DNA from 2 places in the Sphaerotilus montanus genome. Region 1 is predicted to be linked to the other one. Evidence: predicted binding sites of a transcription regulator. Region 1 holds the regulator's gene; the other holds the start of a gene.
What was found. The regulator HrcA, encoded in region 1, represses chaperone genes, less so after heat shock. The targets are predictions, from matches to a motif close to TTAGCACTCNNNNNNNNNGAGTGCTAA.

Region 1 (4,418 bases):
TGCTGACCCACGCATGAACACCACACCGAAAGCAAACGCCATGACCGCTACCGCCAACACCATGAACGCCTACGTGACCGAAACCGAACTCCGCGACCTGCTGCAAGCCGGCCCGACGATTGAACAGTTCGAGGCAGTGATTCCGCGCCTGCCCTGCGACCTGCGCCAGTTCAGCGACCGCCTAGCCGACCTGCACGGCAATACCGAAGCAGAGGCCCGGCAAGCCATCCAGAAGGCTCTACAGGCCTGCGCCCGGCCCGGCTGCACTATCGGTGACGACTTCGCCGCGCTGATTGACCAGACGCTGACCGACCACGCCGCAGCACGCACGGGCACCTATGCCGAGGAACGCGCTTTCCTGCTGGAAGACCTGCGCGAAGCCGTGGCCGCTGACGATGAGGCGGGGCTGGCCGTGGCGCTGGGCATGGCGCCATTCAGCGCCAGCACCTACGCCGCCAGCCTGCGCACGCTGGCCGATGCGATGAACCCGGATGAGCTGGCAGACCCGGAGCGTGTGCAGGCTGCGCGAGTGCGTGCCCTGCGTGGTGCTGCTACCGGGCTGCTTGACGATGAGCTGATAGGCGCCATCCTGACCGCGCTGGATGCATGGGCCGTGCTGCACGCCGAGACACCGCACCAGAAGGCCATTCGAGAGGCTTTCAAGGAGGCCCGCACCCTCATGGACACGCTGGGGGAGGATGACCCGCGCACGCTGGATGCAGTCATCAAAGCCGTGAACCTGAAGGAACCCGGCTGCTGTAGCCGGATGCTGGCTGAGTGCGGAATTCAGATGCCGAAGCCTGACCGCTGCACCGATGACGGGGAACCGCTGTACAGCCTGGAGGCCATCGCCGCTGCACTGGACGCGGACCCGGACGACCTGGAAGAGCATGCCCGCGAACTGGAGGCGCTGGGTATCGGTGGCGTTGTGCGCGTGGCCGGCGACAACACGCACACGCTGCAATGAGCGACATCACCGCCCTCCTGACCGGCTGCGCGCTTGCGTGGTGGATTGTCGAAGCCATTGCCCAGGCGCTCGCACGATGACCGAAGCCGGCCGCCGTTGGAGTGAGATGGTCAACGCGCTGGCCGGCGAACCGCTGGCGCTGCCCGTCGTGAATGCCCCGTGTCGGCGCTTTGACCGAGAGGAAGAGGCCGAACGAATGGACGCGCTGCTAGAGCTGGTGTTCGGTGAGTCCACGCCGCAGCAGAGGAAGGAGCTACGGGCCGCCGCTGGCATCGGACGACGCAAGAGGGGAAGCGTCTGAGTTAACAGGCCGATACAGGCGAGCAGAGATGCAACACCCGTGTTGCGTCAGACGGTAAAAACGTAACCGCCAAGAGGCCAGCCGATGCGCTGGCCTTGTCGCTTCTGCTGGCGCTGAGGTTCACGCCCCGTGTATTTGCATCGGGAAACATGGCCCGGTACCGTGTTCCTAGCTGCCCTACCTGCTGGTAGGTCAAGTTCTCCCCTTGTCGGGGGAATGCCACGCCGAATCGAGCCGGCCCCTTTGCTACCAGCAGGTAGGAAACCCATGCCCCGACATGCGCCACCGTTCAGGGGAGCAGCTCCCCAAAACGGGGGAGCAGATGCCGACGCTGCTGGCGCTGCCTTCTGTGCTGCGATGCTGACGCGGTGAAAGCGCCACGCCGAAGGGCCACCGTGGAGAAGTGCGTACATGGACGCTTACATGGAAGCACCGCACCGACTGCGACAGACGCCGAACCGCGCCTAAGTCCTTGATTTGATTGGTAGGCCGCCCGTGAGTCGAACACGGCACCAACAGATTATGAGTCTGCTGCTCTAACCAACATGAGCTAGCGGCCCCCGGAAGAAGGACCGCAATTGTAGGGTCTTTTCATTTTCACCCTACGCCCACCCTACTTCTGGCTGAGCGCGTTGCCGACCAGCCGCGAGGTGATGTCGACGATCTGGATCATGCGGTCATAGGCCATGCGCGTCGGGCCGATCACGCCCAGCGTGCCGACCACCTGCCCGTCGACTTCATAGGGCGCCGACACCACCGACAGGTCCTCGATCGGCACCAGCCCGCTCTCGCCGCCGATGTAGATGCGCACGCCCTCGGCACGGCTCGATCCGTCGAGCAGGCGCATGAGCTGGGTCTTCTGCTCGAACAGGTCGAACATCTTGCGCAGCGAGCCGAGGTCGCTGCCGAAGTCGCTGACCTGCAGCAGCTTGCGCTCGCCCGAGACGACGACGCGGGCCGAGTCGTCGCTGGCGGCCTCGCTGCCGGCCTGCACCGCCGCCTGCATCAGCGTGGCGATCTCGCCGCGCAGGGCGTCGACCTCGTGCTTCAGCCCCTCGCGCACGTCCTCGATGCTGCGGCCGGCGTAGTGGGTATTGAGGTAGTTGGTGGCCTCGACCAGCTGGCTCTGGGTGTAGTCGTGCACCGTGAAGAGCACGCGGTTCTGCACGTCGCCGTCCGGCGAGACCAGGATCAGCAGCACGCGGCGTTCGCCCAGCCGCAAGAACTCCATGTGGCGGAACACGCTGGTCTTGCGCGGCGCGGTGATGACGCCGACGAAGCTCGACAGGTTGGACAGCAGGTGCGCCGCGCTGGCGATGACACGCTTGGGCTGGTCGGGCTGCAGCGGCTCGATCAGCGGCGCCATCGAGGAATCCTCGAAGCGCTGCGCCGGGCGCGAGGTGAGCATCGTGTCGACGAAGACACGGTAGCCGCGTGCGGTGGGGATGCGGCCAGCCGAGGTGTGCGGGCTGGCGATGAGTCCGAGTTCCTCCAGATCGGCCATCACGTTGCGGATCGTGGCAGGCGACAGCTCCAGCCCCGAGGTCTTCGACAGCGTGCGCGACCCCACGGGCTGCCCATCGGCGATATAGCGCTCGACGAGCGTCTTCAACAGCATCTTCGCGCGGTCATCCATCATGCAACCGATTGTAGAGTTCGCCGGAGTACCCGGGTGGGTTCAGCCCGCGGGGAACTGTCAAACGCCTGTGGTGTAATTTCTGCATGACCAGCCGATTCCGACACGCCGCGCTCATCGGCAAGTACCAGGCCCAGGGCATGCGCCCGCTGCTGGAAGAGATCGCCCACCTGCTCACCCGGCGTGGGCTGGAGGTGTCGATCGAGGTGGACACCGCATTGAACACCGGCCTGACCGGCTATCCGATGCTCACCCCCGACGAGCTGGGCCAGCACTGTGACCTGGCCATCGTGGTCGGCGGCGACGGCACCATGCTCGGCATCGCGCGGACGCTGGCGCGTTACGGTGTGCCGATGGTGGGCATCAACCAGGGCCGGCTGGGCTTCATCACCGACATCCCCGTGGCCCGCGTGACGCAGGCGCTGCGCGCGATGCTGGCCGGTGACTACGAGGAGGAACACCGCGCCATGCTCGACGGCCGCGTGGTGCGCGGCGGCGAGGCGATCTACACGGCGGTGGCGATGAACGACGTGGTGCTGCGCAGCGGCACGACCTCGATGCTGGAGCTGCGCGTCGAGGTGGACGGCCAGTTCGTCGCCAACTTCCGCGCCGACGGGCTGATCGTGTCCTCGCCGACCGGCTCGACCGCGTATGCGCTGTCGGCGGGCGGGCCGATCCTGCACCCGGGCGTGGCCGGCTGGCTGATGGTGCCGATCGCGCCGCACATGCTCTCCAACCGGCCGATCGTGCTGCCCGACGCGGGCGAGATCAGCATCGAGATCGTCTCGGCGCGCGAGCCCTCGGTGAACTTCGACATGCAGTCGCTGGCCAGCCTGCTGCACGGCGACAAGATCCTCGTGAAACGCTCGGAACACCGCGTGCGCTTCCTGCACCCGCGCGGCTGGAACTACTACGCCACGCTGCGCCACAAGCTGCACTGGAACGAAGGCGTCGTGCCCGGCGACGGAGGCCACTGATGCTGCGACGGCTGTCCCTGCGCCACTTCGTGATCGTCAGCCGGCTGGAAGTGGAGTTTCAACCCGGCTTCGCCGTGCTGACCGGCGAGACGGGCGCCGGCAAGTCCATCCTGATCGATGCGCTGCAACTGGCGCTCGGCGGCCGGGGCGATGCCGGCGTGGTCCGCGAAGGCGAGACGCGGGCCGAGATCAGCGCCGAGTTCGAGCCGATTCCCGCCGTGCTGACCGCGTGGCTGGACGAAGCTGGCTTCGAGGCCCAGGACGACGCGCCGACCACCCTGCTGCTGCGCCGCACGGTGGACGCGCAGGGCAAGAGCCGCGCCTGGATCAACGGCAGCGCGGCGACGGTCGGCCAGCTCAAGGAGGTCGGCGAACACCTGGTGGACATCCACGGCCAGCACGCCTGGCAGAGCCTGACCCGGCCGGCCTCGGTGCGTGCGCTGCTCGACGACTACGCGGCCATCGACACCCGGCACATGGCCGACGCCTGGCAGCAGTGGCGTGTCCAGCAGGCCCGGCTCGACACCGCCCGCCAGC
Region 2 (4,418 bases), 1.5 Mb from region 1:
CCGTGCTTCCAGCACGGATTGCGTCGGATTCATGATCCGGGTGTAGATGTTCCCGGCCACTTTCAGGTCGAACAGGTCCGCGCCGTGCTGCGCGTTGTCGAAGGCGTAGGCGACCGTCTGGTAGATCGGCACCGCGGCGGCCTTGGTGGTCGGGTCGGGGCTGTAGCCGGCGTGGACGGCGAGGGTTTCGAGCTTCATCGGGGGGCTCCTGTCGGTGGGGTCAGTGTTCTTGTTCGGCGTGCAGGCGTTTGTGGATGCGCTGGGTCGTGGTCCAGACCGCCCACAGCACCAGCGGAATCATCGCACCGGCGAACAGGTCCGGGTTCACGGGAACACCCGCAACCTTCGCTGCCTTCGCGCCGTAGTACAGCAGGCTCATCACGTAGTACGAGATCGCCGCGATCGACAGCCCTTCCACGGTCGATTGCAGGCGCAACTGCAGCTCCTGCCCGCGCGTGAGCTGGGCCAGCAGCTGCTGGTTCTGCGTCTCGGTGGCGATGTCCACCCGCGTGCGCAGCAGGCCGCTGGTGCGCTCGATGCGTTGTGACAGCGCAGCCAGCCGCTGCGCCGTGGCGGCCACCGTCGCGATGGCGGGCGTGAGCCGGCGCTGCATGAACTCGCCGATGCCCTGCGTGCCGGAGATGGGCTTCTCGCGCAGCTCGGCGATGCGCTGGCCGACGATGGCGTGGTAGGCCTGCGTGGCGGAGAAGCGGTACTGGTGCACCGCGGTGGCGCGCTCGACCTTGGCCGCCAGCGCCACCAGCGTGTCGAGCAGTTCCTGGTCGGTGGCCTGCTTGTTCTCCAGCCGGGCGGTGATGTCGGCCAGCGCCGCCTCGGCCTCGCCCAGCACCGGCGCCAGCGACTTGGCCGCCGGCAGGCCGCGCAGCGCCATCAGGCGGTAGGTCTCCAGCTCCAGCAGGCGCTGCGAGATGCGGCCGGCACGGGTCTCGGTGGTGCTGGCCGGCGCGATCACCAGCATGTGCTCGAAGCCGCTGTCGCGCAGCCGGAAGGCTGTCACCGCGATCGAGTGGCCATAGGTGCCCATGATCGAGGCCACCACGCTGCGTCCGCCCAGCCACTGCTGGCCCAGGCGTGCGGTCGCCGGGGCGTTCGAGATGTCGCCGATCACCATGGCGAGCTTGATGGCGGCCACCGTGCGGCCGGGGATGGCGCGCAGCCAGTCCGCATCGACCGCCAGCGTGTCCAGCGCGGGCGACTCCGGCGCATCCAGACCGGCGCCCTCGGGCAGTGCCTGGACGATGGAGTAGCGGGTGAACTCGCTGTGGCGCTCCCACTTGAGGGTGCAGTTGCCCAGGCGGATCCGCAGGAAGCTGCTGCTCAGATCCGCCAGCCGCAGACCATCCTGGCCGGGCAGGCGCTTCAGATGTGCCCACTCGTCTTCCCGGCGCACCCCGTCGTTCAGGACCGCGACATAGACCACCAGTGCCGGCAGCCGGATGCGGGCCGTTGGCCGTGCATGGACCTCGTTGTGCAGGATTGCGCGGAGATCATCGTCCGGGGGCAGGGCGGTTCGGGCGTCGGGCAGGGTGTTCATGGGCATGTCGGGCGGGGAGCACGGAGAGGCAGGCCGGGAGCAGCCCCAGAAGATTAGCGGTTTCTCTGCGGGGCTCCTCTTGAAAGCGCCGGGAGCGTTCCTATAATCAGTCCTGTTAGCACTCGCCACCGGTGAGTGCTAGTGACCCACCCACTGAATTCGTTCTGTATCTAGGAGATGCAATGAAACTTCGTCCTCTGCACGACCGCGTCATCGTCAAGCGTCTGGAACAAGAAACCAAGACCGCCTCGGGCATCGTGATCCCCGACAACGCCGCAGAGAAGCCCGACCAGGGTGAAGTGCTGGCCGTCGGCCCGGGCAAGCGCAACGACAAGGGCGACTTCATCGCCCTGAACGTTGCCGTGGGCGATCGCGTCCTGTTCGGCAAGTACAGCGGCCAGTCGGTCAAGGTTGATGGCGACGAACTGCTCGTGATGCGCGAAGAAGACCTCTTCGCCGTCGTCGGCAAGTAATCCCGTCCCTTCATTCATTCAAGATTCCGGAGTCAGAACATGGCAGCTAAAGACGTTATTTTTGGTGCAGACGCCCGTCACCGCATGGTTGAAGGCGTGAACATCCTGGCCAACGCGGTCAAGGTCACGCTGGGCCCGAAGGGACGCAACGTCGTTCTGGAGCGCTCGTTCGGCGCCCCGACCGTGACCAAGGACGGTGTCTCGGTCGCCAAGGAAGTCGAACTGAAGGACAAGCTGCAGAACATGGGCGCGCAGATGGTCAAGGAAGTCGCTTCCAAGACCTCCGACAACGCCGGTGACGGCACCACCACCGCCACCGTGCTGGCGCAAGCCATCGTGCGCGAAGGCATGAAGTACGTGGCCGCCGGCATGAACCCGATGGACCTGAAGCGCGGCATCGACAAGGCGGTCACCGCCCTGGTTGCCCAGCTGAAGGCCGCTTCGAAGGCCACGACGACCACCAAGGAAATCAGCCAGGTCGGCTCGATCTCCGCCAACAGCGATTCGTCGATCGGCGAGATCATCGCCAAGGCGATGGACAAGGTCGGCAAGGAAGGCGTCATCACCGTCGAAGACGGCAAGTCGCTGGACAACGAACTCGACATCGTCGAGGGCATGCAGTTCGACCGCGGCTACCTGTCGCCGTACTTCATCAACAACCCGGAAAAGCAGTCGGCGATCCTGGACAACCCCTTCGTGCTGCTGTACGACAAGAAGGTGTCCAACATCCGTGACCTGCTGCCGACGCTGGAGCAAGTCGCCAAGGCTGGTCGCCCGCTGCTGATCGTCGCTGAAGACGTGGACGGCGAAGCGCTGGCCACGCTGGTGGTGAACACCATCCGCGGCATCCTGAAGGTCGTGGCTGTCAAGGCTCCGGGCTTCGGCGACCGCCGCAAGGCCATGCTGGAAGACATCGCCATCCTGACGGGCGGCAAGGTCATCGCCGAAGAAGTCGGCATGTCGCTGGACAAGGTCACGCTGGCCGATCTGGGCCAGGCCAAGCGCGTCGAAGTGGGCAAGGAAAACACCATCATCATCGATGGCGCCGGTACCGCCGACATCATCGAAGCGCGCGTCAAGCAGATCCGCATCCAGATCGAAGAAGCGTCGAGCGACTACGACCGCGAGAAGCTGCAAGAGCGCGTGGCCAAGCTGGCCGGCGGTGTGGCCGTCATCAAGGTCGGTGCTGCCACCGAAGTCGAGATGAAGGAAAAGAAGGCCCGTGTCGAAGACGCGCTGCACGCGACCCGTGCCGCCGTCGAAGAAGGCATCGTGGCTGGCGGCGGCGTGGCCCTGCTGCGTGCGCGTCAGGCTGCTGGCGTCATCGCCGGTGACAACGCGGACCAGGACGCCGGCATCAAGCTGGTCCTGAAGGCCATCGAAGCCCCGCTGCGCGAAATCGTGGCCAACGCCGGTGGCGAGCCGAGCGTGGTCGTGAACGCCATCCTGGCTGGTTCGGGCAACTACGGCTTCAACGCCGCCAACGACACCTATGGCGACATGATCGACATGGGCATCCTGGACCCGACGAAGGTCACCCGCACCGCGCTGCAGAACGCCGCGTCGGTCGCATCGCTGATGCTGACCACCGAGTGCATGATCGCTGAAGCACCGAAGGACGAGTCCGGTGCTGGCGGCATGGGCGGCGGCGGCATGGGCGGCATGGGCGACATGGGCGGCATGGGCATGTAATGTCCGCTGCCTGAGCAACGCTCAGCGCACAAGCGAAAAGGGCCGCAGCGATGCGGCCCTTTTTTTGTCTGGTCTGGTTCGGTCTGTCGAAGGGCTGGTTACCCCCGCAAACAAGGGTGACGTGTCCTGTTCAGCGCACCTGCAAAGTGACATTTTTTGGCAGTGACCGGCTTGCCAAGCACCGATTCCTGTCGTTCCAACCGGGCAGCAGCGGGCGATTCAGGGCGTTTCTGCGTGATTCCAGGCTGGCACGGCCCCTGCACTGCAGAAATATCTCCACCCCCATTGCAGGAAGCAACATGAAGCGAGTTCAACAAGGTTTCACGCTGATCGAACTGATGATCGTCGTGGCGATCATCGGCATCCTGGCCGCCGTCGCGCTGCCGGCGTATCAGGACTACACGGTCCGGGCCAAGGTTTCAGAAGTTGTGCTGGCTGCTTCGTCGTGCCGTACAAGCATTACCGAGGCGGTCCAGTCATCAAACGTCGCAGATGTGTCCGCTGTGCTGCCAACGAGCTGTAGCGTGACCGCTACCAAGTTCGTGACAAGCGTGGCGGTCGATGCGAACGGTGTCGTCACCGTTGTTGCTAACCACAGCAATCTCAATCAGTTGACTTCGACGACGAACGCGCTGACGCTGGTCCCGATCCAGAGCAGCACGACCGCCCTGGTCGGTACAGCTGATGGTGGCAAGACG

Region 2: a site for HrcA is predicted at 1,671-1,697, ahead of groES (co-chaperone GroES). Genes of this name have one in related genera too.

Annotation. Positions count from the first base shown of each region.
Region 1 covers NZ_JACCFH010000001.1:1,058,867-1,063,284, forward strand. Annotated here, with positions in the region: gene BDD16_RS04695 (hypothetical protein) at 1-6, shown strand, start outside; gene BDD16_RS04700 (hypothetical protein) at 14-967, shown strand; gene BDD16_RS04705 (hypothetical protein) at 1,044-1,268, shown strand; tRNA gene BDD16_RS04710 (tRNA-Ile) at 1,751-1,828, opposite strand; gene hrcA (heat-inducible transcriptional repressor HrcA) at 1,882-2,907, opposite strand; gene BDD16_RS04720 (NAD kinase) at 2,991-3,881, shown strand; gene recN (DNA repair protein RecN) at 3,881-4,418, shown strand, end outside.
Region 2 covers NZ_JACCFH010000001.1:2,521,627-2,526,044, forward strand. Annotated here, with positions in the region: gene BDD16_RS11395 (O-acetylhomoserine aminocarboxypropyltransferase/cysteine synthase family protein) at 1-198, opposite strand, end outside; gene BDD16_RS11400 (DUF3422 family protein) at 221-1,555, opposite strand; gene groES (co-chaperone GroES) at 1,738-2,028, shown strand; gene groL (chaperonin GroEL) at 2,068-3,720, shown strand; gene BDD16_RS11415 (pilin) at 4,020-4,418, shown strand, end outside.